Regions from separate parts of the Pseudomonas sp. Y3 TE3536 genome, predicted to be linked through region 2. Evidence: riboswitches for the same ligand, from Rfam matches in the RefSeq annotation. Region 2 holds a riboswitch; the other holds the start of a gene.
The links. A riboswitch is a leader RNA that binds a small molecule or an ion and turns the genes downstream of it on or off. The one in region 2 is predicted to bind thiamine pyrophosphate.
Positions count from the first base shown of each region.

Region 1 (14,626 bases), 2.6 Mb from region 2:
CATGAATGGGCTGCACGTAACCAAGCCCTTACCGGGATTTCCAGCGACCTCTATTTGCAACAGTTCGCGCAACGTCAGCAGCCCTGTCGGCTATTGCCCGTCAGCGAGGCAGACATCGTTGCCCAGCAACACATCGCCGACCTGTTCCACGACAGTGGGCTGATCCGCCAGGCACTGGATGTGCGGGGCTTCTGGGACGACCGCTTTACCCCCTTGCTCAGCGGCTAGAGACCCGCCGCGGCACACCGTACCGGCGCGCGCCGGACGATTCACAGGCACCTCAGCCACGGGAGCACCGGACCTCCTGCGGGCCAGGCTGCGCCTGCACTGCGTGAAACACCTTATGAGAGCCCGTTCGATCGCACATCCAGGGCCTGATCTGCCAATCGAACCCAAGGAACAGTCATGAAGTCTGTGTTTACCCCTTTAACGCTGGCACCCGCCGTATTCGCTGGCTACCTGCTCACCCCCCTGGCCATGGCAGCGGAGGATGATGCCGCCCTCGACACGGTGATCGTCACCGGCTCGCGGGGCAGCGAAGTGCGTACCGTCACCAGCAGCCCGGCACCGATCGACGTCATCGACAGCAAGCAACTGGAGCAAACCGGCGAGTCCAGCCTGCGCGGTGCCCTGCAGAAAACGCTGCCATCGTTTTCCCAGCGCCCTTCCGGCTCGTCCAATGACAGCATCGCCCGGCCCTATAGCTTGCGCGGGCTTAACGGCTCCAACGTACTGGTGCTGGTCAACGGCAAGCGCCGCCACAACAGCGCAGTGATCAACCTCGACTCCACCGCCGCCTACGGGACCAACCCGGTGGACCTGGACATGATCCCCATCAGTGCCATCGACCACGTCGAAGTACTGCGCGACGGCGCCTCGGCGCAGTACGGCTCCGACGCCATCGCCGGGGTGATCAACATCATCCTCAAGCAGCACGACAACGGCGGATCGGCCAGCACCCAGTACGGCCAATACTATGAGGACGGCGACGGCGGTAACCTGCGCCAAACCCTCAACCAGGGCCTGGCCCTGGGCGACAACGGCGGCTTCTTCAACTATGCGTTGGACGCCAAGTCGGTCCAGACCGCCACCCGCTCACGCGCCGCCACCGGCAACCTGTATTTCGCCGGCGACCCCCGCAACGACACCGCCGACCGCGAAGTGCAAAAAAACGGCCTGCCCAAGATCAAGGCCATCAACCTGTCGTATAACGCCGAACTGCCGGTGAGCGACGCACTGACCCTGTATTCCTTCTCGACCTTCAGCAAGCGTGATGCCCGCGGCGGGCAAAACTACCGCCGGCCCAATTCCACCAACATCATCCCTGAGATCTACCCGGACGGCACTGCCCCCTTCTACACCCTGGAAGAAACCGACTACCAGGCAGCCGCCGGTGGCAAGGGTGAATTCGCCGAATGGCACTGGGACCTGAGCTCCACCTTCGGCCGCGACAAAGGCCAAGCCGGTGCCGACGAAACCCTCAACGCCTCGCTCGGCCCGACCAGCCCGACCCGCTTCGACACCTATACCAATACCTTCGACCAGTGGACCAACAACCTCGACCTGACCCGCGCCTTCGAGGTTGGCCTGGCCAAGCCCTTGCAGGTTTCCTGGGGCCTGGAACACCGCCACGAACGTTACAAGACCGAGTCCGACGACCCGCTCTCGTACATCAACGGCGGCTACTTCTACCCCAGCGGCCCCTTGGCCGGCCAACCGGCAGCGGTGGGCGCCCAAGGCGCCATTACCCTGACCCCGGAGGATGAAGGCCAACTCAGCCGCAACAGCTACGCCAGCTACCTCGACCTGGGCCTGAACCCGACGGAAAAACTCTGGCTCGGCGTGGCCGCGCGCTTCGAAAAATACGATGACAGCAGCGGCAATACCCGCAGCGGCAAGTTTTCCGCACGTTACGACTTCACCCCAACCTTTGCCCTGCGCGGCACCCTCAGCAACGGCTTTCGCGCCCCGTCGCTGTCGCAGTCGGTCTACGCCCAGACCGCCAACCAGTACACCACCGTCGACGGTGTGGCGCAGTTCGTCGAAGCCAAGACCGTACGGGTGGATTCGCCGTTGGCCAAAGCCCTGGGCGCCGAAGACCTCAGCCCGGAAAAGTCACGCAACATCAGCCTCGGCCTGACCTGGCAACCCTTGCCGCAGGCCAGCGTGACCCTGGATGCCTACCAGATCGAAATCCGCGACCGCATTGCCTTGACGGGCTTCCTTTATGGCAACGGCGTCGATCAGCAACTGGTCGCCAACGGCTACAAGCCAGGCTACCGCGTCAAGTACTTCACCAACGCAGCTGACACCACCACCCGTGGCGTCGACCTAGTGGCCGACTACCGCGTCGACTACGGGCGCTTTGGCCGGGTCAAGTACGGCCTGGGGGTCAACTACAACAAGACCATCATTGACGACATCAAGCAGACACCGGCATCGCTGCGCGCCGCAGGCAACAACCTCGAACTGTTCGACCGCGTCGCCCAGGGTTACCTGACCGTGGCCAACCCCAAGACCAAGCTGATCCTCAGCGCCAACTGGCAGATCGAGCGCTTCACCATCAACGCCGGCCTGACCCGCTACGACAAAGTCATCGCCCGCGACGCCAACCCCGATTATGACGTGACCTACGGCGCCAAGTGGCTGACCGACCTGGAAGTCGCCTACGCCCTGACCGACCACTTCGATGTCGCCGTGGGTGCCAACAACCTGTTCGACGTGCGTGCCGACAACAATGGCTACCCCGCCGGCGATACCAATGGCTTCCCCAAGTTCGGTGCCATTTCGCCGTTCGACCCTTACGGTGGCTTCTGGTACACGCGCATCGCCTACAACTTCTGACCCACCCACACAGCGCCCGCCGTGTGTGGCGGGCGCCAGGAGAAGCACCATGAGCCACGGCCCGTTCATACTCGGCGCGTTCATCCCCGGCACCCTCAGCGGCAGCGCCTGGCGCCTGCCGGAGGCACCGCGCGATACCTTCAAGAGCCTGGAGCATTACCAATACATTGCCCGCAAGCTGGAAGCCGGGCGGTTTCACGCGCTTTTTTTCAACGACACCCTCGACGTCAAACTCGACCTGGCCCTGCAGCGTGGCCCCAACAGCGTGCGTTGGGACCCTTTGATCCTTGCCCCGGCGCTGGCCGCCAGCACCCGCCATATCGGCCTGATCGCCACGGCCAGCAGTACTTATAACGAGCCCTACAACATCGCCCGCAAATACGCTGCACTGGACCACCTGAGCGGAGGCCGGGCCGGCTGGAACCTGGTGACGTCGCTGGGCGGCGGCGAAAACTTCAACCGCCAGGAGCACGTCGAACACGATGACCGCTACGCCCGTGCCGAAGAGTTCTACGACGTGGTCAGTGGCCTATGGGACAGCTGGGCCGACGATGCCTTTGTCCAGGACAAGGCCAGTGGCACCTGGCTGGACATCGACAAACTGCATGTGCTCGAACATCAAGGCGAACACTTCCAGGTGCGCGGGCCGCTCAACGTGGCGCGATCGCCGCAAGGTCATCCGGTGGTCGCCCAGGCCGGCGCTTCTGTAGCTGGCAAGCGGCTGGCGGCGCGGGTTGGCGAATTGATCTTCACCGCCCAGCACACCATCGCCCAAGGCCAGGCGTTCTACCAGGAGACCAAGCAGGCCGCCGCCGGTTTCGGGCGCCGTGCCGATGCACTGAAAGTGTTGCCCGGCGTCTCGCCGGTAGTGGGCAAGACACTGGCTGAAGCCCAGGCCAAGTACGACCGCCAGCAAGAGCTCTTGGAACCCAAGGCCTTCCTCAGTTCCATCTCGCGCTTCGTCAGCCTCGGCTACGACCTCTCGGAGTTGCCCTTCGACGAAGCAGTGCCCCTGCCCCCAGAGACCTTCACCACCAACACCCACCAGAGCCGGCAAAAGCTGGTGTTCGACCTGATCCGCCGCGAGCGGCCAACCGTGCGTCAATTGTTCAACCAACTCACCTCCGGCGGCCATCGCATCCTGATCGGCACCCCGCAGAGCATCGCCGATGACCTGCAGGCCTGGTACGAAGCCGGCGCCGCCGATGGCTTCAACATCATGTTCAGCGGCCTGCACTCAGCCATCGATGACTTCGTAGATGGCGTGGTCCCAGAGCTGCAACGCCGCGGCCTGTTCCAGCGCGAATACGCCGGCACCACCCTGCGGCAAAACCTAGGCCTGCCTTACCGCGCCAACCGCTTCTTTTAAGGAGAGCCCATGTTCCGACCCCTGGCGACACTGAGCCTGGCCATCGCCCTGAGCCTGGCCGGCTGCGATGGTAAAAGCGCGCAGCAGGCCAACCTGGGCGCCCCGGCGCAGCCGCAGCATGGCGGCGTGCTGCGGGTGGCGTTCGACGGCGACCCCAACTGCATCGACCCGCAACAGGCGGGCAACAACACCGCCCTCAACGTTGGCCGGCAATTGGTGGACTCGCTGACCGACCAAGACCCGCAGACCGCCGAGATCGTGCCCTGGCTGGCCGAGCGCTGGGAAGTCAGCGACGACTCGCGCCAGTTCACCTTTCACCTGCGTGAAGGGGTGACCTTCAGCGACGGCAGCGCGCTGGACGCCGCAGCGGTCAAGGCCAACTTCGAGGCCATCGTCGCCCTCGGTGCCCAGGCACAACTGGCCAGTACTTACCTGGCTGGCCTTGAAACCGTCGAAGTCATTGGGCCGCTGAGCGTGCGCATCCGCTTCAAACAGGCCAACGCGCAGTTCCTTCAGGCGACCTCGACCATGAGCCTGGGGCTGCTGGCACCCAGTACCCTGGCACGTAGCGCCGAACAACGCTGTCAGGGCGCCTTGGTGGGCTCCGGGCCATTCAACGTAAAAAGCTTCGAGCACAACCGCCTGGTGCGCGTCGAAGCCCGCGCCGATTACGCCTGGCCGTCTTCGCTGGCCGAACACAAGGGCCGTGCCTGGCTGGAGGCTATCGAGTTTCACATCCTGCCCGAGTCCGGTGTGCGCCTGGGCAGCCTGCTGTCCGGGCAAATCGACGTGAACACCAGCGTGCCGGTACAGGACGAAGCGGTACTGCAGGCCCAGGGCATTGCGTCCATCGCGCGGTCTAACCCAGGCATCGTCTTCAACCTGACGCCCAACGAGTCCCGTCCGCCGCTGGACGATGCCAAGGTGCGTCAGGCACTGAACAAGGCGATCGACCGCAGCCAGTTCAAGGGCGTGATCTCCCGCTACCAGAAACCAGCAAGTTCTGTGCTCGCCAGCAGCACGCCCTACTACCAGGACCTAAGCGCGGTGCTTGCCTACGACCCACAAGGTGCCGGCCAATTGCTGGACAGCGCCGGCTGGCACAAGGGTGCCGACGGTTGGCGGCAGCGTGATGGCAAGCGCTTGAGCTTTGCTCTCGACTACTGGCAGGCCAGCACACCGGTGCTGGAACTGGTACAGCAGCAACTGCGCCAGGCCGGCATCGAGCTGCGCCTGAACAAGTCCACCATCGGCCAAGTCAGCCTGCTGCAGACATCGCTGAACTACGAACTGTGGTTCTTCAACCTGACCCGCGCCGACCCGGACGTGCTGCGCACGGTGTTTCTCGCCAGCGGGCGCAACGTCAACGTGCGAGGCCCGCTGGCACTGGACCAGACCCTGATCGATTCGGCCGCCAGCCTCGATGTGCAAACGCGCGGAGCGTTGATCCACCAGGCCAGCCGCGAGCTACTCGAGCAGGGCCACGTGATCCCGCTGGTCGAGGCCGCTACGGTCACGGCGTTCCGCGATGCGGTGCGCGGCCTGCATTACGAGGCCTCGACCCGCTTGCAGTTCTACGACACCTGGCTGGCACAACCGGGGAGTCACTGACCGATGAACGCCCTGAACCATCACCCCGCGCACCTGTGGCGCCTGGCCCAGTCACTGCTGGTGCTGTGGGCAGCGTTTAGCCTGTCGTTTGCCATCCTTTATGGGCTGCCCGGTGACCCGGTAGCGATCCTGCTGGCGCAAAGCGGCGAACCGGGCTCGGCAGACCCGGTCAAGGTCGCTGAACTGCGCGCTCGCTATCACCTCGACGGCAGCCTCTGGCAGCAGTACACCGGTGCCCTGTGGCGGTTGCTGCAGCTAGACCTGGGTACTTCGCTGCAGACCGGCAAGCCCGTCACCGCAGCACTTGCAGCGGCATTGCCGGCCACCCTGGCGTTGGCCTTCACGGCGCTTGGCCTGGCGCTGCCACTGGGCATCTGCCTAGCGCTCGCGGCCCATCGCGTACGCCAGCGACCGTTGCAGAGCGTGCTGCACAATGCCCCTGCCGTGGTGGTGTCGCTGCCGACCTTCTGGGTCGGGCTGGTGCTGCTGCAACTGTTTTCCTTTCAACTGCACTGGTTGCCGGCCATGGGTGGGCAAGGCCTGGCCAGCCTGGTTCTGCCGGCCGTGACCTTGGCCCTGCCGTGCGCGGCGATGATCGCCCAGGTGCTTGGCCGCTCGATCGCCACGGTCAGCCAACAGCCCTTTGTGCAGGCCCTGCGCAGCAAGGGTGTCGGGCCGTGGCGGCTGCTTGGCGGGCATATTCTGCACAACGCAGCGATCCCCTTGCTGAGCCTGGCCGGCACCCTGCTGGGCAACCTGCTGGCCGGCGCGGTGGTGACCGAAACCGTGTTCTCCCGTGATGGCATCGGGCGCTTGGCCCAAGGTGCTGTCGCCAGCCAGGATATCGCCGTGGTCCAAGGCGTAGTACTGCTGGCTGCCGCCTTGTACGTGCTGACCAACCTGCTGACCGACCTGGCCTACCCGTTGCTCGACCCCCGTATCCGCCAAGGAAGCCGCCCATGATCCTGCAACCTGCCTACCGCCTGGCACGCCCCGTGCGCTGGCCAAGCCTGCCACTGACGCTGAGCGTGGCCCTGTTTATCGTGGTGCTGGGCTGGGCCTTCTGGCCGAACCTGTTCAGCAGCGCCGACCCGCTGCTGGCTGACCCGAACCAGGCCCTGCAAGCCCCCTCCGCCGACCACTGGTTCGGTACGGACCACCTGGGCCGCGACCTGTATGCGCGTTGTGTGCATGGCGCGGCACTGTCGCTGCAGGCCACCAGCATCGCGGTACTGATCGCCCTGGTCGCCGGCAGCCTGCTGGGGGGCATTGCCGGCTGGTTCGGTGGCGTCGCCGACCGGCTGCTGGCGATGGGGGTGGAAGTCCTGATGGCGATTCCTGCCTTGTTGTTGGCGATGGCCATCGTCACTGCCCTGGGGTTCGGCACGCTGGAGATCGCCCTGGCCGTGGGGCTTTCCTCGGTGGCGATGTTCGCCCGCCTGGCACGTGGCGAAGTCTTGCGCTGGCGCCGCCGCAGCTTTGTCGAAGCGGCGCAGGTGGTCGGGGTTGGCAGTTGGACCAACCTTTGCCGCCACGTGCTGCCACATGCCGCGGGGCCGTTGCTGGCCCTGGCCGCACTGGAATTCGCCAGCGCTGTGCTGGCCGTCTCGGCGCTTAGCTTTCTGGGCTTCGGCGCGCCGCCGCCCCAGCCGGAATGGGGCTTGCTGATCGCCGAGGGGCGCAACTACATGGTCGTCGCCTGGTGGTACACCACCTTGCCGGGCCTGGTGGTGGCTGCGGTGGTCCTGGCTACTCAACAACTGGCGCGTAGCCTGCAACAACTTCAAGGAGCAGCGTGATGAGTTCGCCACTGGTTCGTATCCGCCAGTTCCGCGTCGACTACCCCGGCAGCCAACAACCCGCCGTGCAGGCGCTGGACCTGGAGATTGGCGGGGGCGAAATCGTCTGCCTGGTCGGCGAGTCCGGCTCAGGCAAGTCCACTACCGCGGCCGCGCTGGCGGGTCTGTTGCCGGCTACAGCACGGCAAAACGGCCAACTGTGGCTACAGGGCCAGGCGCTCGACACCTTCAATGAGCGCGACTGGCAAACACGCCGTGGCCGCCTGGTCGGCTTCGTGCCACAAGACCCAGGCACGTCGCTGGACCCAGTCAAGACCATCGGCGCGCAGGTGATCGAAGCCATGACCGTGCATGGCGTAGCGCACAGTGAAGCCCATGCCAAGGCGCTGGTCTTGTTGCAGCAAGTTGGCCTCAAGGCACCTGAGCAACTGCTGCGGTGCTACCCCCATCAGTTGTCGGGCGGCATGTGCCAGCGGGTATTGATCGCCATCGCCCTGGCCAATGACCCGCCGCTGCTGATCGCCGACGAGCCCACCAGTGCCCTCGACGTGAGTGTCCAGCGGCAGATCCTCGACCGTTTGCAGCATTTGGTGCGCGCGCGCGGCAGCAGCCTGTTGCTGATCACCCATGACTTGGCGGTGGCGCTGGACCGGGCCGACCGTATTCTGGTCATGCGCCACGGCCAACTGCTCGAAAGCGGCACGCCCGAACACCTGTGGCATACCCCCAGCCACCCCTACACCCGCCAGTTGCTCAATGCCTCACCCTTGGCACGGTTGCAGCAGCGTCGTACCCGCCCGGCCGATCACCCTGCGGCGCCCTTGCTGCAGGTCACTGGGCTGCAGCGGCGCTTCAACCGCCAGGGGCCGGCGGCGGTAGCGGATGTCAGTTTCAGCCTGCCTCGTGGCAGCACTACCAGCCTGGTTGGTGAGTCGGGCTCTGGCAAGTCCACCACGGCGCGCATCATCCTGGCCCTGGAGCAGGCCGACGCAGGCAGCGTGTTGTTCGATGGCGAGCAAGTGCTTGGCGCGGGGCGCAAGCAGTTGCAGGCCTATCGGCGCCGGGTGCAGTTGGTCTACCAGAACCCTTGGGCTGCACTCGACCCGCGGCACAACCTGCTGGACATCATCAGTGAACCGCTGCGCGCCTTCGCCATCGGCAACCGGCGCGATGATCGCCAGCGGGTGGTCGAGCTGCTGGGGCGTGTCGGGCTACCTGCCGACTTGCTGCAGCGGCGCCCTGGCGAGTTGTCCGGTGGGCAACGGCAACGGGTCGCCATCGCCCGTGCGCTGGCCGCCGAGCCGGAATTGTTGGTACTGGATGAGCCGCTGTCGGCGCTGGACGCACCGGTGCAGGCGCAAGTGCTGGAGCTGTTGCAGACCTTGCAACGCGACCTGGGCCTGACTTACCTGTTCGTGTCCCACGACCTTGCCACGGTACGCGGCATCAGCGACCAGGTGCTGGTGATGAGCCAGGGCAGGCTGGTGGACCAAGGGCCTACCGAGCAGGTATTCGAGCAACCAGCGAGTGAGTACACACGCCGCTTGCTGGCGGATATGCCAGGGTGGCGAGGCCTGCAGCCGGCCCCACTAGCCCTGCCTTCCCGTCAAGCGCGATCCGGGTAGGAGCAGCCTTGTGCTGCGAAGAGGCCAGTGGCAGCAGCGAAGATTAACGGTGTCTTCACCGGCCTCTTCGCAGCGCAAGGCTGCTCCTACCTGGAATTGAGCGCCCCCCCCAAACCGCATTCAAGCAGTCCACCGTCCAGGCATTCCTGCAGCGCGGGAGGCTTTTGCTACATCGCAGCCAACCCACTAGCCCTGCCTTCCCGTCATGCGCGATCCGGGTAGGAGCAGCCTTGTGCTGCGAAGAGGCCAGTGGCAGCAGCGAAGATTAATGGTTTTTTCACCGGCCTCTTCGCAGCACAAGGCTGCTCCTACCTGGAATTGAGCTGCGCCCCAAACCGCATTCAAGCAGTCCGCCGTCCAGGCATTCCTCCAGCGCGGACGTGGCTTTAGCCACATCGCAGCCAACCCACTAGCCCTGCCTTCCCGTCAAGCGCGATCCGGGTAGGAGCAGCCTTGTGCTGCGAAGAGGCCAGTGGCAGCAGCGAAGATTAATGGTGTTTTCGCCGGCCTCTTCGCAGCGCAAGGCTGCTCCTACCTGGAATTGAGCGCCCCCCCAAACCGCATTCAAGCAGTCCGCCGTCCAGGCATTCCTGCAGCGCGGGTGGCTTTTGCTACATCGCAGCCAACCCACTAACCCTGCCTTCCCGCCATGCGCGATCCGGGTAGGAGCAGCCTTGTGCTGCGAAGAGGCCAGTGGCAGCAGCGAAGATTAATGGTGTTTTCGCCGGCCTCTTCGCAGCGCAAGGCTGCTCCTACCTGGAATTGAGCTGCGCCCCAAACTGCATTCAAGCAGTCCGCCGTCCAGGCATTCCTCCAGCGCGGACGTGGCTTTAGCCACATCGCAGCCAACCCACTAGCCCTGCCTTCCCGTCAAGCGCGATCCGGGTAGGAGCAGCCTTGTGCTGCGAAGAGGCCAGTGGCAGCAGCGAAGATTAATGGTGTTTTCGCCGGCCTCTTCGCAGCGCAAGGCTGCTCCTACCTGGAATTTCCAATGATCAACGAGGACCATTGATCCCTACTTCGCGCCATCCAGCCCCATCTGCCAGAAATCGGCCTCCAGGCTCGACGCCTGGCCAAAAATCCGTGCCAGCTCCACGAACCGTTGCTCGGTCATGCTCCGCGCGGCCAGTTCATCCAGGTGCTTGCGGGCATTGGCCGCCACCTGCTGATACCCTTCCCCGGCATACTCAGCGATCCACTCACGGTAAGGGTGATCGCTCAGGTCACCAATCCGTTCAGCCAACGTCCGGCCAATTTCTGCGTAGCCGATCACACAGGGCGCCAACGCCACATGCAGCTCCAGCAAATCGCCGGCGGCGCCGCAGTCGAGCACATAGCGGGTATACGCCACCGTGGCCTGGTGCTCGGGTGCGGCCTGGATATCAACCTGGGTCAGCCCCCAGCGCGCGCACAGGCGCAGGTGCAGCTCGGTTTCGTCGAGAATCGCCGCGAGGCCCGCCTGGGCGGCGCGGATGTCGGCCGGCAGGCGGCTCTTGTAAGCGGCCAGGGCCCAGGCGCGGGCGAACTGGATCAGGAACAGGTAGTCCTGCACCAAGTACGTCCGGAACGCCGCCTCGCTCAGCGTGCCTTCGCCCATCTGCTGCACGAAATCATGCTCGACATAGCGGTGCCACTCGCCCGTGGTGGCGGCCTTGAGGCGATTGAAAATATCCATGCTCACACCTCCCCCTCGTAAACCGCATCGAAGAAGGCCAGCTCCAAGGCCACGGTACGCAGGTAGAAATCGGTGCTCAGCTCGGCTTCCTGCGGCCCGACGCGGTCCAGTTCGGCCTGCAGGAAGGCGACGAACGCCTGGAACGCCGGGTTGTCGTGCAAGGTGATCCACTCGGCATGCACGAAGTGATCAGGCAAGGGTTTCGGCGCCTTGAGCGCCCAGTCCAGGTACAACCCTTCGGCGACATTCAATACTGCCAACGCGGCAGCATATGAGCGGGTGGCGGCCGCTTCACGCATGATCGCCTTGAAGCCTGCGGTAGGCGCAGTGTCTGCGGCCTCTACGCGTTGCGCCGGGCTGACGTCCAGCGCCTCGAAGGCGCGCAGGAAATAGGTGTTCTCATCGCTGGAGATCATCCCGGCGAACTGGCCGAAGCGCAGGCGTGCCTCGAAGGTGTCCGCAGTGGCGATCGCAGCGCCGAGCAGGGTCAGGAAGCTGTCGAGAAAGCGGTGGTCCTGGACCAGGTAGCGGACCATGATCGGGTCCGGCAGGCTGCCGTCGCACAGTTGGCTAACGAAGCGGTGCCCGACGGCCGCCGACCAGGTCGGCTCGCTCTGACGGCGCAGGGTTTGCGTGAAACGTTCGGTCATGATGCTGTCCTCTGCAGGGGGTGACAGCGAGACCGTTGAAGCTGGCATGGACTGGCCTCGCAGTGAGGCCGGCAAAAAGGCAGGTTTCAAGTCCCATCCCTTCGCCGGCATGATCCGGATCAGGTTCGAAGGGTCACCGCGCTGCAACGCTCAGCGGTTTCTCAGCCCGTTGCCGGGCTCCCCTTGGTGGCCCACAGGTATACAGCAGGTAGGAAGGTGCTGTCACGCCCCAAACACTGGGCCTTGGGTGACCCGCTTGTGGGTGCCTGTCCCCAGCCCTGGCACGCCATTATTTAGCGCGACTCAGGTTTTTAAAGGATTTGTTTAACAAAGCATTACCGAAACATCTGTTGGCACAGCCGTTGCTCAGGCCCCTTAACCAGGCAAAACGCCATTGATGGCCCCAAGCCATAACGCCGCGAGCGAGGCACCAGGCAATGAAAACACCTGCCGTGAGTCACCCAACCAGGCACACATTCAAACTGTCTGCCGTCACCGTGCTGATGCTCAGCCTTGGGCTGAACCCGGCAATCGCGTCTTCCCTCGATGACGTCGGCCAGCCGCCGCCGACCGACCCCTCGGCCTATACCGACCAGCCGGACGACCCAAACCCGGCGCTGCTCAACCTGTACACCTTGCCGGAAGCCAACGAAGGCTCGTTGGAGCTGACCGATGGCGTCCATGGCGACCGCTCTACCGTGCGCCAGGACAACGTACTGCCGCCCGCGTTGCAAACCTCTGAAAAGTACCCCACCAACGGCAAGCCCAGCCCGTTGTTCGGTGCGCAGCCGTTCACCCAGCAACTGCTGTTGTTCGAAGAATTCGGCCCGGAAAAGCTCGACCCCAGCATCCCGGCACCTGACCTGACCTTCCCCGTACCAACCCTAGGCGCGGCCCCCGCGCAAGACCCCAATGTGGTCGCCCGCAGCGGCCCCAGTGGCACCGCCCTGGAAGCCTTCCTCAAGCAACCGGGCCTGTACCCCTTCCCTACCCAGTTCTCCAACGTGCTCGACCGCAACCCGTGGAAAGCGCAGATAGAGATGTTCCTCAACCGCCACCCGGTCGGCTCGCCGGCTGAAGGCCGCCCACCAGGAAAGGGCTGGTCCCATCAGCGTTGGAACGAGTTCTACCCTCAGGCTGCGTTCAAGACCGCCCAAGCTGGCGCACGCATCAACCTCGGGCTGCGTGACCGCAAGCAAATGCACAACTATGCGGTCGGTGAGTTCGCGCCAGGCGGGCTGTACTACCAGACCTCGGACATCCCCACCACGTTGGGCACCACCAAGGGCATCGACACCCGCTTCCACCCAAGCTTCCCTCTGCAAAACCACAAATCGCTGTGGACCTTCGACGGCACCTTCCCGCCCAAGCTGCTGATGGTCCGCTATGGCCAACCGATCTTGATGCGCCATTACAACGCCTTGCCGATCGACCCGTCGGCCAACGGCGGCTTTGGCCTGCACACCATCTCCACCCACGAGCACAACGGCCACTCCCCGGCCGAGAGCGATGGCTTCGCCAACGCCTACTTCTTCCCCGGCCAGTACTACGACTACCGGTGGCCGGTGCAATTGGCCGGTTACGACACCATCAACACCCGCGCCCAGGACCCACGCGCGGCGTTCCCCTGCGCACCGGGCGAAACGCTGTACGTCAACGACGCCTCACCGGGCCTTAAAACCTGCGAAAACGGCAGCATCAAGATTCGTGGCGACTGGCGCGAAACCATGAGTACCCACTGGTTCCACGACCACATGATGGATTTCACGGCGCAGAACGTCTACAAAGGCAACGCCGTGATGATGAACTACTACAGCGCCCTGGACCGCGGCAACGAGGCCCTGCAGGATGGCGTCAACCTGCGCTTCCCCAGTGGTTCGGCCATGCCGTGGGGCAACCGCGACTATGACGTCAACCTGGTGATTGCCGACAAAGCCTGGGATGCCAATGGCCAATTGTGGTTCAACCCGTTCAATACCGACGGCTTCCTCGGCGACCAGATCCTGGTCAACTGGCAGTACCAGCCCAAGCTGAAAGTACGGGCGCGTAGCTACCGCTTCCGCATCCTCAATGGGTCGGTGTCGCGCTACTTCAAGTTCGCCGTGGTGCGTGAAATCGCCGGCAGCAGCGGCGAATTCAAGGGCCCGTCCGGCTCCAACGTGTCGTATGCCCGCGTGCCGTTCCACATGATCGCCAACGACGGCAACATCATGGAACATGCCGTGCCATTCGACGGCACCTTGGACCTCAACGGCGACGGTGACCTGAAGGACAACAACGGCATTATGCCGCTGCAAGGCATCGCCGAGCGTTACGACATCATCATCAACTTCGCCAAGAACGGCATCAAGGCAGGCGACAAGCTGTACTTCGTCAACCTGATGGAGCACCAGACCGGCAAGGGCCCGAACCAGGCCATTTCCCTGGCCGATGTGCTGTCGGAGAAATACAAGGCGGTCATCAAGCAGACCAGCAAGGGCCCGCAGTGGGACAAAGGCGACCCGGTGGTGGGCAAGTTCATGCAACTGCTGGTGCAGCCTTACAGCGGCCAGGACCTGAGCATGGACCCAGTCGCTTATGAACCGGCCAAGCCGGGCAAGGCCGCAGGCCTGAAGATGATCCCGCTGACCCTCGACCGCAACGCCGTGGCCGACCAGGCCAAGCTCAAGGATGCCCGCCACCGCGAGTTCATCTTTGGCCGCTCCGACGGCACCGACACCACCCCCTGGACCATCAAGACCGATGGCGGCTTCGGCTACAGCATGGACCCACGGCGCATCAACGCAGCGCCGCAACTGGCCAGCGAAGCCACCCCTGGCGGCTTCAGCGGCGACGGCACGCTGGAAGTGTGGAAGATCAAGAATGGCGGCAATGGCTGGAGCCACCCGGTGCATGTGCACTTCGAGGAAGGCATCGTGCTCAGCCGCGACGGCAAGGCACCGCCAGAGTGGGAAAAGTGGGCGCGTAAGGACGTCTACCGCATTGGGCCGGATGCCGACTCGTCGGAAGAAGTGGAAATGGCCATCCGCTTCCGCGAATTTGCCGGTACCTAC
Region 1 is NZ_JBRJHU010000001.1:5,128,857-5,143,482, reverse strand. Features, by position in the region: gene AB7M33_RS23035 (ABC transporter substrate-binding protein) at 1-228, shown strand, start outside; gene AB7M33_RS23030 (TonB-dependent receptor plug domain-containing protein) at 406-2,844, shown strand; gene AB7M33_RS23025 (LLM class flavin-dependent oxidoreductase) at 2,894-4,213, shown strand; gene AB7M33_RS23020 (ABC transporter substrate-binding protein) at 4,223-5,824, shown strand; gene AB7M33_RS23015 (ABC transporter permease) at 5,828-6,787, shown strand; gene AB7M33_RS23010 (ABC transporter permease) at 6,784-7,623, shown strand; gene AB7M33_RS23005 (dipeptide ABC transporter ATP-binding protein) at 7,623-9,248, shown strand; gene tenA (thiaminase II) at 10,264-10,923, opposite strand; gene AB7M33_RS22995 (TenA family protein) at 10,926-11,573, opposite strand; TPP riboswitch at 11,653-11,767, opposite strand; partial or broken gene AB7M33_RS22990 (Ig-like domain-containing protein) at 12,011-14,626, shown strand, end outside.
Region 1: it holds a riboswitch for thiamine pyrophosphate, as region 2 does, so the genes downstream of both, AB7M33_RS22995 (TenA family protein) here and thiC (phosphomethylpyrimidine synthase ThiC) in region 2, are expected to answer to the same signal.

Region 2 (14,626 bases):
TGACTTGCGGCTTGCCGCGCTTCTTCTCGGCTACGAGGCGATCGAGGATGCCGTCGCGCTCGGCTTCGTCCAGGGCGTAGTAAATTTCCTTGCCGAGGTCGATGCGGTACAGCGGCGGCATTGCCACGTAGACATGGCCGGCCTCCACCAGTGGGCGGAAATGCTGCACGAACAGTGCGCACAGCAGCGTGGCAATGTGCAAGCCGTCGGAGTCGGCGTCGGCGAGAATGCAGATTTTGCCGTAGCGCAGCTGCGACAGGTCGGCAGCCCCCGGGTCGACGCCGATGGCCACAGCAATGTTGTGCACTTCCTGGCTGGCCAGGACTTCGCCACCGTCCACTTCCCAGGTGTTGAGGATTTTCCCGCGTAGCGGCAGGATCGCCTGGAACTCTTTGTCCCGCGCCTGCTTGGCCGAACCACCGGCAGAGTCACCCTCGACCAGAAACAGCTCGGCGCGCATCGGGTCCTGGCCTGCGCAATCCGCCAGTTTGCCCGGCAGCGCCGGGCCTTGGGTGATGCGCTTGCGTTCGACCTTCTTGCTGGCCTTGAGACGACGGCCGGCGTTGCTGATGGCCAGCTCAGCCAGTTGCATGCCCAGCTCGGGGTGGGCGTTGAGCCACAGGCTGAATGCATCCTTGACCACGCCGGAAACGAAGGCGGCCGCCTCACGGGACGACAGGCGCTCTTTGGTCTGCCCGGAGAACTGCGGCTCCTGCATCTTCATCGACAGCACGAAGGTGATGCGTTCCCAGACGTCTTCAGGCGCCAGCTTGACACCGCGGGGCAGCAAGTTGCGGAACTCGCAGAACTCGCGCATGGCATCCAGCAGGCCTTGGCGCAGGCCGTTGACATGGGTGCCGCCCTGGGCGGTGGGGATCAGGTTGACGTAGCTTTCCTGAACGCTGTCGCCGCCTTCAGGCAGCCACAGCAAGGCCCAGTCCACGGCCTCCTTGTTACCGGCCAGGCTGCCGCAGAACGGCTCGTCGGGCAGGCGCAGGTACTCGCTGACCGAGTCGACCAGGTAGGAACGCAGGCCATCCTCGTAGTGCCACTCGACCTTCTCGCCGCTGCCTTTGTCCTCGAAGCTGACCAGCAGGCCCGGGCACAGCACGGCCTTGGCCTTGAGCACGTGCTTGAGGCGGCTGATGGAGAATTTTGGCGAATCGAAGTACTTCGGGTCGGGGCTGAAGTACACGCTGGTGCCGGTGTTGCGCTTGCCGACCGAGCCCACCACTTCCAGCTCGCTGGCCTTGAAGCCATCGGCGAAAGTCATCTGGTACTCGTTGCCGTCACGCTTGACGCGCACGCGCACCTGGGTCGACAGGGCGTTGACCACCGAAATACCCACGCCGTGCAGGCCACCGGAGAACTGGTAGTTCTTGTTGGAGAACTTGCCGCCGGCGTGCAGCTTGGTCAGGATCAGCTCGACCCCGGACACGCCTTCTTCAGGGTGGATGTCCACCGGCATGCCGCGGCCATCGTCGCTGACTTCCAGCGAGTGGTCGGCGTGAAGGATGACCTGCACCGAACGGGCGTGACCGGCCAGGGCTTCGTCGACACTGTTGTCGATGACTTCCTGGGCCAAGTGGTTCGGTCGGCTGGTGTCGGTGTACATGCCCGGTCGCTTGCGGACCGGATCAAGGCCCGAGAGGACTTCGATGGCGTCTGCGTTATAGGCGCTAGCGCTGGGATTGGCCATGGGGTCTCGTCGTCAGTCAGGTGAATGCAAAAGTGCTGGGTACAAAGCTCAGAGCACGGAAAAGTCGAGCGCCGCATACGCGCCCGGGGCAATCCCGGCAAAGGCCAGCAGTGCCGGCAGGCGCTCGACAAAGCCCTGGAAGCTGTGGTCGCCGCCGGCCTGGATGCGCAATGCACACGCTCGGTAATAGCGCTCGGCGTGGCGATAATCCAGGGTTTCGTCAGCGGTCTGCAACCACACTTGGTAGCGGTTGGCATCCTCGGGGGCTGGCACTTCCAGCTCGGCCAGGGCCTGCACGTGATCGTGGGTCAGCTCCCAGGCCTCATCGGTGTAGAGGTTGCGCTGGGTGCCCAGGTAGCCATCGAACAACCGGTGGGGTGCCACCGCTGGGTTGATCAGCAAGGCCTTGAGGCCGTGGCGCTCTGCCAGATAGGTGGCATAGTAGCCGCCGAGCGAACTGCCGACCAGCAAGGGCGCACCCAGTTCGGCGATGGCGCCCTGCAATTGGGCGATGGCCTGGCGTGGGTGATGGTGCAACGCCGGCACACGCAATTGGTCGGACAAGCCCAACTGCTGCATGACTGCCTCGAGCTGGCGCGCCTTCTTGGACAGCGGCGAGCTGTTGAAGCCATGGATATAGAGGATGGAACCCGACATGCTGCCCCCGGAATCTGCGGCTTCGCGCCCTTGTTGCGGGCGCAGGGACGCGCAGTGTAGCGCGTTCGCCGGGTTTTGACGCAGTGAGGGGGATTTCGCAACACTTTCTTCAGGCACTTGCGGGCATTCAAGGGGCGCTTTCCGTGTAGGAGCAGCCTTGTGCTGCGAAGAGGCCGGTGGCAAGACCCAAGATCGGTGTTTTTGCAACTGGCCTCTTCGCAGCACAAGGCTGCTCCAAGGAAGATGTATTGCCTGAACCTCAATACCCCGGGCTGTCGAAGTCCAGTTTCACCTCGAAGTCCCGTGCCCGCTCCACGCCGCTCTCCAGCCGCCCGTCGGCATGCAAGCGCAACCAGCGATAGCCAGGCTGCTCTTCGCTCACCTTGAAGTCCTCGCTTTGCGCCGCGAACTGAATGCAGGTCGACGGCGTGGCCATCAAGCGCAACCCCTCGCGCAGTTCATCCCACCTCTGGTGGATATGCCCCCAGAGCAACGCCCGCACCTGTGGATAACGTTCAACGATGGCGAACAATGCCTGGGCATTGCGCAGCCCGATGGGCGCGATCCAGGCGCAGCCGATGTCCACCGGCTGATCGTGGAAGCACACCAGGCAATGGCGCTAACCGGCCTGTTTCAAGTCAGATTCCAGCGCGGCCAGTTGGTCGTCTTCCAGGAAACCGTGGGTAGCTCCGTGCACGGCCGTGTTGATGGAGGATGACCTGCCTCGAGCGGACGTGACCGGCCAGGGCTTCGTCGACACTGTTGTCGACGACTTCATAGGCCAAGTGGTTCAGTCCGCTGGTGTCGGTGTACATGCTCGGTCGCTTGCGTACCGGATCAAGGCCCGAGAGGACTTCGTTGGAGTCTGAGTTATAGGCGCTAGTGCTGGGATTGGCCATGGGGTCTTGTCGTCAGTCAGGTGAATGCAAAAGTGCTAGGTACAAAGCTCAGAGCACGGAAAAGTCGAGCATACGCGCCCGGGGCAATCCCGGCACAGGCCAGCAGTGTAGGCAGGCGCTCGACAAAGCCCTGGAAGCTGTGGTCGCCACCGGCTTGGATGCGCAATGCACACGCTCGGTAATAGCGCTCGGCGTGGCGATAATCCAGGGTTTCGCTGGCGCAGGGACGCGCAGAGTAGCGCGTTCGCCGGGTTTTGACGCAGTGAGGGGGATTTCGCAACACTTTCTTCAGGCACTTCCGGGCATTCAAGGGGCGCTTTCCGTGTAGGAGCAGCCTTGTGCTGCGAAGAGACCGGTGGCAAGAATCAAGATCGGCGTTTTTGCAGCTGGCCTGTTCGCAGCACAAGGCTGCTCCTACAAGGAAGATGTATTGCCTGAACCTCCTCAATACCCCGGGCTGTCGAAGTCCAGTTTCACCTCGAAGTCCCGTGCCCGCTCCACCCCGGTTTCCAACCGCCCGTCGGCATGCAAGCGCAACCAGCGATAGCCAGGCTGCTCTTCGCTCACCTTGAAATCCTCACTTTGCGCCGCGAACTGAATGCAGGTCGACGGCGTGGCCATCAAGCGCAGCCCATCGCGCAGTTCATCCCACGTCTGGTGGATATGCCCCCAGAGCAACGCCCGCACCTGTGGATAACGTTCGACGATGGCGAACAGTGCCTGGGCATTGCGCAGCCCGATGGGCGCGATCCAGGCGCAGCCAATGTCCACCGGCTGATGGTGGAAGCACACCAAGCAATGGCGCTCACCGGCCTGTTTCAAGGCTGATTCCAGCGCGGCCAGTTGGTCGTCTTCCAGAAAACCGTGGGTAGCACCGTGCACGGCCGTGTTGAGCATGACGACGCGCCATGCGCCAATGTCGGTTACCGCCTGCACCAGCTCCGGCGCCACCTGCGCCATTACCTGCGCCTCGTCATGGTTACCCGGCAACCAGCGGGTGGGCACGGCAAACGGTGCGGTCAGCTCACGGAACGCCTCATAGGAAGCCACGCTGGCATCCTGGGACAGATCGCCGGTGCACAGCAGCAAATCGATGGGCGGCTGCTCGCGGCGCACTTGGGCGACCACATGGCGCAGGCTGTCACGGGTGTTCAGGCCAAGCAGGGTACCGGCCGGGTCGGCGAACAGGTGGGCATCGGTGAGTTGCACCACATGCACGGGGCGGGTTGGGTCTAGGTGCGGCAACGGCCGTCTCCTCGAACGGATTCAGCACGAATTATGGCTGCGCAACGGTTGCGAGCAAACACCCGAAACCGACGCACATCACATTTCAGCGAACACTTGCCAGTTCATGACCGCAGGCCAGGCAGTGGCTCAGCCATTCACCGAGGAACAGGTTGAGCTGCGCTTTTTCGTCCGGCTGGTGCATACCCGCATTCGGATAAGGGTAAATGCTGCGCAAGCGCCGGGCATGCTCGGCGCTGACCACCTCGGCCATGCGTGCATCGTGGTACACCTGCACCTCAAGGTGCGGCACCGGCAGCCACGGCAAGCTGTGCTCCTGGCGCACGTGCAGGGTGGTGGTATAAGGGCAGGCCAGCACGACATCGAGCACCAGCACACCGAGCATCTGGTCGCCCTGGGTCATGCCGATGCGACGCGAGCTCTGGGTAGTGCGCATGTCTGGTAACAAACGCATCAGCCGGGCGTAATTGGCCTCGCAGGCTGCTTGCAGCCCGACCAGGTCAACCCGATATCGCTCGCGCAGCAGGTTCACTTCCACATACCTCGAACTTCGTCTCTGTTAAGCGCCAGCCATTGCAGGCCGATGATCGTCGCGGCGTTGCAGATACGGCCATCACGCACGGCCTGCAAGGCATCCTCGAACGACCACACGCGCACGCGAATGTCTTCGCCCTCTTCTTCCAGGCCATGCAGGCCGCCCGCGCCCTCGCTGGTGCAGCGCCCCAGGAACAAGTGGACGAATTCGTCACTGCCACCGGGCGATGGGAAGTAGCGGGTCATTGGCCACAAAGCGCTGAACGTAAGCCCAGCCTCTTCTTCAGCCTCGCGGTGTGCGACCTCTTCAGGTTGCTCGTCCTTGTCGATCAGCCCGGCGACCATCTCGATCAGCCAAGGGTTGGCGACCTTGTCGAGGGCACCGACACGAAACTGCTCGATCAGCACCACCTCGTCACGCTGTGGATCGTAGGGCAATACACAAACCGCATCGTGGCGCACGAACAGTTCGCGGCTGATCTCGCGGCCCATGCCCCCGGCGAACAGTTCATGGCGCAGGCGAAGCTTGTCGAGCTTATAAAAGCCCTGGAAGCAATTGGCCCGCTCGATGATCTCGAAGCCCTTGGGCACTGAATTCAACGCGTCTGACATGGAAATCCTCATGGCCTCAAATACTGCATCGCGCCATCCTACTCCGCACTTTGGCGCGTTTCACCCCTTTCCGGCAACCGTTCGCGCAGTCGGGACAGCGCGCCTTCTGTCTGTTAGCTTAGTGGCGAACTGACGGTCGCGCCGACGGTCAAAGGCCGACTTTTCCCTGTTCTGCAAGGATCATCATGACACTTGTCAAACTGACTTCCGTGGCTGTGCTGGCACTGGCCCTGGGTGCCTGCCAGAGCCTGTTCACGCCCAATTACCGGGCCCCGCTCGAGGTCAAGCGTGACGCCTGGGAGCACGTCAAACCCGGCTGCAGCGAAAGCGACTGCCCGCTGGTAAACATCGACACCATTCACTTCCCGGCCCAGCCCAAGCTCGACGCCATCGTCGAACAGCGCCTGCTGCAGCTGACCGAAGACAACCAGCACGGCGCCGCGCCGACCACCCTGCAGGCGTATGAGCAGCAGTACCTGGCCAGCGCCGACAAGCGCAACAGCAGCTATTTGCAAGCCAAGGTACGCGAACAGCATGACGGGCTGGTGATCATCGAACTGTCCAGCTACCTGGACAGCGGTGGCGCCCATGGCATGCCAGGGCGCGGCTTCATCAACTATTCGCGCAAGCTGGACAAGGTACTGACCCTGCAGGACATGCTGGTGCCCGGCCAGGAAGAGACCTTCTGGAAAACCGTCGAAGAGTCGCACCGCGCGTGGATGATCAGCGTCGGCATGGACAAGGACGCCGACTTCGTCAAGACCTGGCCCTTCAAGCGGTCGCCGCACATCGCCCTGACGTACGGCGCGGTGGTGGTCAAGTATGAGGTCTATGCCATCGCGCCCTACTCCATGGGCCACGTCGAGCTGAAGATCCCCTACCCGCGCCTGAACGGCGTGATCAAGCCCGAGCTGTTTCCCGGCCGCGGCTGAAGCTCAGTAGCGCATGCAGCACACCTGCCAGCACCAGTGCCGGTAGGGTTGCGCCCAGGTCCGGTGCTTGCGCGGCAATCAGGTGATAAGCCGCCACACCCACGGCCCAGGCCAGCAACGCCTGCCAGTGCAAGCCATCGACCTGTGACGGCAGGCGGCGGTGACGGATCACGTAGTGGTCCATCAGCACCACGCCGAACAGCGGCGCAAATACCGAACCGATCAGCAGCAAGAAGTTTTCGTACTGGGCCAGTGGCGCGAACAGCGCGATCAGGGTGCACAGCACACCAATGGCCAGCGCCAGGTGCTCGACTTTCAGGCGTACCAGCACGCCGGTGGAAACGGCGGCCGAATGGATGTCGGCAAAGGCTTTTTCCGACTCGTCCAGCAGAATCAACAGCAACGGGATACCCAGCCCAGCACCTGCCAGGGCCAGCAGCAAGGCATTGGCTTCGCCGCTGGGGGCAAAGGCCAGGGTGTAGGCGACGCCCAGGCTCATCAGCCAGGTATTGCCGATGAAGTAGCCCAGCACGGTACCGCCGAACACACGCTTGCCGCTGCGGGCGAACCGCGAGTAGTCGGCGATCAGCGGCAACCACGACAGCGGCATGGCGATAACGATGTCGAAGCCGACGGCCAGCGACATCGAGCCGTCACCGGCGCGTTGCCACAGGTCGGCCAGGTCGGCTTTGGCGAACAGGTTCCAGGTCAGCCACAGGCACGCGCCCAACAGCACCCAGATGCCCCACGTGCGCAACACCTTGCGCACGAACGCCAGCGGCCCGCTGACTGCAAGCAGGGTCGCCAGGGCGCCGAAGCACAGGGTCCAGAGCATAGGGCTGTTCCACGCACTGCCTTCACCAAAAGTACGCGCGCCGAGCAGGCTGGCCGCGTCGCGCATGACAATGATCTCGAACGCCCCCCAACCCACCAGCTGCAGCAGGTTGAGCACTGCTGGCAAGCGGGCACCATGGCTGCCCAGGCTGAGCCGCAGGGTGCCCATGGCCGACAGGCCGGTGTCGCTGCCGATGACACCCGCCGCCCCGAGTAACAGCACGCCCACACCGGTGCCAAGGGCGATGGCCAGCACCGCGCTGGCAAGGCCCATGCCTGGGGCGAGCATGGCGCCGACCTGCAGCACCATCAAGCCGATGCCGAGGGAGAACCACAGTGAGAACAGGTCGCCGAAGCCGAAGATGCGTTGGCTGGTGGGGACCGGGTGGTCCGGGGAAAAATGGCTGGGGGTGGTCATTGTTGTGATCGCCGCAAAGATTGGGATGAACAGGCATCCAACGGTGGGAGCGGGCTTGCCCCGCGAAGGCGTCTGGCCTGCCAATCGCGCTGGCCCAGCTGACGCTTTCGCGGGGCAAGCCCGCTCCCACGGTGGTGACGGATTGCCTTACACTTTTTTGTACAACTGGCTGCCTTCCTGGCGGAACCGCTCGGCCTGCTCACGCATGCCTTCTTCAACCGTCACGTCCACGGCTTCGATCTTGGCGGCGTACTCACGCACTTCCTGGGTGATTTTCATCGAGCAGAACTTCGGCCCACACATCGAGCAGAAGTGCGCGACCTTGGCCGATTCCTTAGGCAAGGTTTCGTCGTGGTACGCGCGGGCGGTGTCCGGGTCGAGGCCAAGGTTGAACTGGTCTTCCCAGCGAAACTCGAAACGCGCCTTGGACAAGGCGTTGTCACGAATCTGCGCGCCCGGGTGGCCTTTGGCAAGGTCGGCGGCATGGGCGGCGATCTTGTAGGTGATGATGCCGGTCTTGACGTCATCCTTGTTCGGCAGGCCCAGGTGTTCCTTGGGCGTCACGTAGCACAGCATGGCGCAACCGAACCAGCCGATCATCGCCGCGCCGATACCGGAGGTGATGTGGTCGTAACCCGGCGCAATGTCGGTGGTCAGCGGGCCAAGGGTGTAGAACGGCGCCTCGTCGCAGCATTCGAGCTGCTTGTCCATGTTCTCCTTGATCAACTGCATCGGCACATGGCCCGGGCCTTCGATCATGCACTGCACGTCGTGCTTCCAGGCGATCTTGGTCAGCTCGCCGAGGGTTTCCAGCTCACCGAACTGCGCAGCATCGTTGGCGTCGGCAATCGAGCCCGGACGCAGGCCGTCGCCCAGCGAGAAGCTGACGTCGTAGGCCTTCATGATTTCGCAGATTTCGTCGAAGTGGGTGTACAGGAAGTTTTCCTGGTGATGCGCCAGACACCACTTGGCCATGATCGAGCCGCCCCGGCTGACGATGCCGGTAACGCGCTTGGCGGTCAGCGGCACATAGCGCAGCAGCACACCGGCGTGGATGGTGAAGTAGTCCACGCCCTGTTCGGCCTGCTCGATCAGGGTGTCGCGGAACAGCTCCCAGGTCAGGTCTTCAGCGACACCGCCGACTTTTTCCAGGGCCTGGTAGATCGGCACGGTACCGATCGGCACGGGCGAGTTACGGATGATCCACTCGCGGGTTTCGTGAATGTGCTTGCCGGTGGACAGGTCCATGACCGTGTCCGAACCCCAGCGAATCCCCCAGGTCAGCTTGGCCACTTCTTCCTCGATCGAGGAGCCCAGGGCGCTGTTGCCGATGTTGCCGTTGATCTTCACCAGGAAGTTGCGGCCGATGATCATCGGCTCCAACTCGGTGTGGTTGATGTTGGCCGGGATGATCGCGCGGCCGCGGGCGATTTCTTCGCGGACGAACTCGGGGGTGATTTCTTTCGGGATGTTGGCGCCGAAGCTGTGGCCCGCGTGCTGCTGGTCAAGCAGGCCGGCGGCGCGGGCTTCCTGCAGCTTCATGTTCTCGCGGATGGCAACGTATTCCATCTCGGCGGTGATGATGCCCTGGCGGGCATAGTGCATCTGCGAGACGTTGACGCCCGCCTTGGCGCGGCGCGGGTTGCGCACGTGGTTGAAGCGCAGCTTGGCCAGCTCTGCATCGTTCAGGCGCTGTTGGCCGAAGTCGGAACTCAAGCCGCCCAGGCGCTCGGTGTCGCCACGCGCGTCGATCCAGGCCGAACGCACGTCGGCCAGGCCTTTGCGCACGTCGATGATGACGTTAGGGTCGGTGTAGGGGCCGGAAGTGTCGTAGACCAGCACCGGGGCGTTGGTCTCGCCGCCGAAATCGGTAGGGGTGTCGTGCAGGCTGATTTCGCGCATGGGCACGCGGATGTCCGGGCGGGAGCCTTCGACATAGACCTTGCGCGAACGGGGGAACGGTTGCACGGACTGCTGATCGACTTGTGCCGATTCGCTGAGGTTGATCGTTTTTTCTTGTTTGCTCATCACGGGCTCTCCAGACAGCTTCCTAGCGGATGGAATGTCGGGGAGAACCTGAAAGACGCGGACGCACCCCTTTACGGGTGTGCAGTGCCGGATACATGGGGGTGCCGTAAGCTGCTTGCAGCTGAGACATTCCCGGACCTGGCACAAGAGGCTCCCCGGGAAGGCGAGCAATCTTGTTCCCTACGCAGGCGCTAACCTGATCAGGTTCAACGGGATCCGCAACTTTGCGATCTCAGCCTTTGCTTCAAGGCACCCCGACAAGAACATGCGCAGTCTAGACTGGAGTGGTCGGCAAAGCCAAGCGGGTAAATACGGGTGATGATGAAAGGCGCACTGGGCGATTGTTGCCGGGGGCGCATGGCACTACACTGGCCCATCGCTCGATACTCAACAGTTCAGTAATTATATTTCGTACAAGGATTGCCTCTATGCTGCGCAAACTCTCACTGGCGATAGCCGTGTCTTGTGCGTCCAACGGAATGGCCTGGGCAGCAGAAATGCCCATGACGGTTAAAACCGACCTGGTCAGCGTCTACCAGGAAGCGGTCGACAACAACGCCGATCTTGCGGCAGCCCGCGCCGATTATGGCGCCCGCCGCGAAGTCGTCCCACAGGCCCGCGCCGGCCTGCTGCCGAACCTGTCGGCGGGTGCCGAGATGATGAACACCCGCACCAAGCTCGACGAGCCGTCCCTCACCGCCAACCGCAGCGGCAACTCCTGGAGCGCCACCCTGGCGCAGCCGGTGTTCCGTGCCGACCGCTGGTTCCAGTTGCAGGCGGCCGAGGCGGTCAACGAACAGGCGGCGCTGGAATTGTCTGCCACTGAGCAGAACCTGATTCTGCAAACCGCGCAAAACTACTTTGCGGTGCTCCGGGCCCAGGACAACCTGGCCGCGACCAAGGCCGAGGAATCCGCCTTCAAGCGCCAGCTCGATCAGTCCAACGAACGTTTCGACGTGGGCCTTTCCGACAAGACCGACGTCTTGCAGTCCCAGGCCAGCTACGACACGGCCCGGGCCAACCGGATCATCGCCGAACGCCAGGTGCAGGATGCCTTCGAGGCGCTGGTGACGTTGACCAACCGCGAGTACTCGTCGATCCAGGGTGTGGTCCACACCTTGCCGATCCAGGTGCCTACGCCCAATGACGCCAAGTCCTGGGTAGAAACCGCCGCCCGCCAGAACCTCAACCTGCTGGCGACCAACTATGCCGTCGATGCCGCCGAAGAAACCCTGCGCCAGCGCAAGGCCGGCCATGCCCCAACCGTGGATGCGGTCGCCAAATACCAGAAAGGCGATAACGACAGCTTGGGCTTTACCAACTCGCCCGCGCAGCCAAACGTGCGTTACGGCAGTGATGTGGAACAGACCAGCATCGGCCTGCAACTGAACATCCCGATCTACAGCGGCGGCCTGACCAGCTCGCAAGTGCGCGAGGCTTACCAGCGCCTGAGCCAGAGCGAGCAACAGCGCGAAAGCCTGCGCCGCCAGGTGGTGGAAAACACCCGCAACCTGCACCGCGCGGTGAACACCGATGTGGAACAGGTGCAGGCACGCAAACAGTCGATCATTTCCAACCAGAGCGCGCTCGAAGCCACCGAAATCGGCTACCAGGTCGGTACCCGCAACATCGTCGACGTGCTCGACGCCCAGCGCCAGCTGTACACCTCGGTGCGTGATTACAACAACAGCCGCTATGACTACATTCTCGACAACCTGAGCCTGAAGCAGGCGGCGGGAACCCTGAGCCCGCAAGACCTGCAAGACCTGGGGCGCTACCTGAAGCCGGACTACAACCCGGACAAGGACTTCCTGCCACCGGACCTGGCGGCGGCGGCAGCGAAGAACTTCGAGCGCAGGCCCTGAGATAGATGTCGCGCCATTCGCGGGTAAACCCGCTCCCACAGGTTTCGTGCAGCTCGCAAGGAAAGCACCAACCCTGTGGGAGCGGGTTTACCCGCGAAAAAGCAATCGCCTATCTCAGCGGATAATCGCAGCAAGACCATCCAGCAACCGCTGCAAGGCGCCCTGGTTTGCCCGCATCACCGCCCTGCCCGCCTCGCCCATGCGCTGGCGATCCTGCGGCAACTCGATCAACCGCCGCACCGCCTCGGCCAGCCCGTCGGCATCTTCAATCTGCTGCAACGCCCCAGCGTCCTTCAGCATCGCGCTGATCTCCAGGAAGTTGAACACATGCGGCCCCATGATCACCGGCAAAGCCAGTGCTGCGGGCTCGAGCGGGTTGTGGCCGCCAGTGGCGACCAGGCTGCCGCCGACGAAGGCGATGTCGGCCAGGGCGTAGAGGAACAGCAACTCGCCCATGGTATCGCCAAGCAGCACGCGGGCCTGGTCATCGACCGGGGTGCCGGCAGAGCGGCGCACGGTGGTGAACTGTTCGCTGCACTGGGCATGCACTGCATCGAACCGCTCCGGGTGGCGTGGCACCAGGATCAGCAGCGCATCGCCGTGCACCTGCAGCAGCTTCTGATGTGCCTGCAGGATCAGCGCGTCTTCACCTTCATGGGTGCTGGCGGCAATCCATACCGGGCGCTGGCTGGCGCCCCATTGCTCGCGCAGCGCCTTGGCGCGCGGCAGCAACTGGTCATCGAGCTTCAGGTCGAACTTGATCGAACCGGTCACCTGCACGCATTCAGGGCGCGCGCCCAAGTCGCGAAAGCGCTGCGCTTCGGTTTCGGTCTGTACCGCGATCAGGTTCATCTCGGCGAGCATCGGCCGGGTCAACGTGGCAAAACGCCCATAACCACGGGCCGAGCGCTCGGACAACCGCGCATTGGCCAGCGCCACCGGGATGCCACGCTTGGCACACTGGTGAATGTGGTTAGGCCACAGTTCGGTTTCCATGATGATGCCCAGCTTCGGCTGCACATGGTCGAGAAAGCGCCCGGCCGCCCACGGCAGGTCGTAGGGCAGGTAGCAATGCTGCACACGCGGTTCATCGGCGAACATCGCACGAATGCGCTCCGACCCGGTCGGGGTCATGCAGGTAAGCGTGATCGGCAGGCCTGGGTAGGCCTTCAGCAGCGCCCGTACCATGGGCGCGGCGGCAATGCTTTCGCCCACCGACACCGCATGCACCCAGATGCCGCCCTGGCGCATGGGCGGCAGGCCGAAGGCAAAGCGCTCGCCGATGCGCTGGCCGTAGGCCGGTGCCTTGCGCGCCCGCAGGAACAGGCGCAGCGCAACCAGCGGCAGGCCCAGGTGAAACAGCAAGGTATAAAGAGTTCTGTTCATGGCGGCGAAGTTTACCCGATCGCGCGCAGGTGCACCGCAAAGCGCTCGGCCAGCCATTGCGCGGCAGGCCCCAATGGCTCGTCACGGCGCCAAGCCAGTTCTACGACCAGTGCCGGAGGCCGCCACTCGCTGGCGAGCTCGACCATGTGCGCCTGGTAAGTGGGGTACTGCACCACGTGCCGGGGCAACCACGCCCAGCCCAGGCCACGCATCAGCAGCTCGGCCATGGCGTAGAAGCTGTCGGCACGCCAGATCTGCGGGCTGATCGCCTCGCCCCCGGGGTAGCCACTCTGTTGCGGGGTGATCAATAGCTGGCGATGGCGCGCCAACTGCTGGCGGTTGACCTTGGCCTGCTGCGCCAGTGGATGGCCGACCGCGCACACCGTGACCATTTCCACACTGCCCAAGGCACGACGTTCCAGCGATGCCGGCATGCTTTCGTGATGAAAGAACAGGCCCAGGTCAGCACGCCGCTCCACCAACTTGCGCGCCACATCGCCCTGGGCGCCGCTGGCCAGTTGCACTTCCAGGTACGGGTAGCGGCTGGCCAGTTCATCGAGGCTGTCGATCACCGGTTGATAGGGCATGGCCTCGTCCTGGGCGACACGCAGCAGGGCTTCCTGCCCACGCATCAGGGCCAGGGCACGGCCGTCGAGGCGCTCGCATTGTCGCAGCAGCTCACGGGCGTCCTCCAACAGCGCGGTACCGTTTTCGGTCAACTTAGGTTGGCGGCCGCTGCTGCGGTCGAACAGGGTCACGCCCAGGTCGGCTTCAAGCATGGCGATTGCAGTGCTGATTGCCGACTGCGCCTTGCGCTGCTCACGGGCAACGGCGGAGAACGAGCGCAGCTCGACGACGCGGACGAAGGTGCGCAGTTGGTCGAGGTTCCAGTGTTCCGCCATCAACCTATCTCCCACGGTGATAGGTAATGACTTTACCGCATCCAGGCGGCGTCTAGAATGCCCGACCAGTCACCGGAGAATTGCCATGAACGCCTACACCTACCTCGCTATTGCCATCTGCGCCGAAGTCATCGCCACTGCCTCCATGAAAGCAGTGAAGGGCCTGAGCACGCCGTTGCCATTGCTGTTGATGGTGGTCGGTTATGGCATTGCCTTCTGGATGCTGACCCTGGTGGTGCGCAGCATTCCGGTGGGTATCGCTTATGCCATCTGGTCGGGGCTGGGGATTGTGCTGATCAGTGTGGCAGCGCTGGTGATCTACGGGCAGAAGCTGGATGTGCCCGCAATGCTGGGCATGGCGATGATCGTTGGCGGGGTGGTTGTGATTCAGCTGTTTTCGAAAACTGCCGGGCATTGATGCGGGCTGTATACTTGCCAGCTGTCCCAGTCTTCGAGGTACCGCCATGCCAACCGCCATTTCCACTGACGTGCTGATCGTCGGCGCCGGGGTCGCAGGCCTCTGGCTCAATGCCCGGTTGCGCCGCCAGGGCTATTCGACCGTGCTGGTGGAACGCGCCAGCCTGGGTGGCGAGCAGACCATCAAGTCCCAGGGCA
Region 2 is NZ_JBRJHU010000001.1:2,529,787-2,544,412, reverse strand. Features, by position in the region: gene parE (DNA topoisomerase IV subunit B) at 1-1,699, opposite strand, end outside; gene AB7M33_RS11430 (YqiA/YcfP family alpha/beta fold hydrolase) at 1,748-2,356, opposite strand; partial or broken gene AB7M33_RS11425 (3',5'-cyclic-AMP phosphodiesterase) at 2,616-3,065, opposite strand; partial or broken gene AB7M33_RS11420 (DNA topoisomerase IV subunit B) at 3,061-3,255, opposite strand; partial or broken gene AB7M33_RS11415 (YqiA/YcfP family alpha/beta fold hydrolase) at 3,272-3,475, opposite strand; gene cpdA (3',5'-cyclic-AMP phosphodiesterase) at 3,700-4,500, opposite strand; gene AB7M33_RS11405 (DUF1249 domain-containing protein) at 4,586-5,038, opposite strand; gene AB7M33_RS11400 (NUDIX domain-containing protein) at 5,029-5,646, opposite strand; gene AB7M33_RS11395 (RsiV family protein) at 5,832-6,578, shown strand; gene cytX (putative hydroxymethylpyrimidine transporter CytX) at 6,547-7,830, opposite strand; gene thiC (phosphomethylpyrimidine synthase ThiC) at 7,978-9,858, opposite strand; TPP riboswitch at 10,019-10,125, opposite strand; gene AB7M33_RS11380 (TolC family outer membrane protein) at 10,287-11,723, shown strand; gene waaA (lipid IV(A) 3-deoxy-D-manno-octulosonic acid transferase) at 11,838-13,109, opposite strand; gene AB7M33_RS11370 (LysR family transcriptional regulator) at 13,121-14,011, opposite strand; gene AB7M33_RS11365 (DMT family transporter) at 14,097-14,429, shown strand; gene AB7M33_RS11360 (NAD(P)/FAD-dependent oxidoreductase) at 14,476-14,626, shown strand, end outside.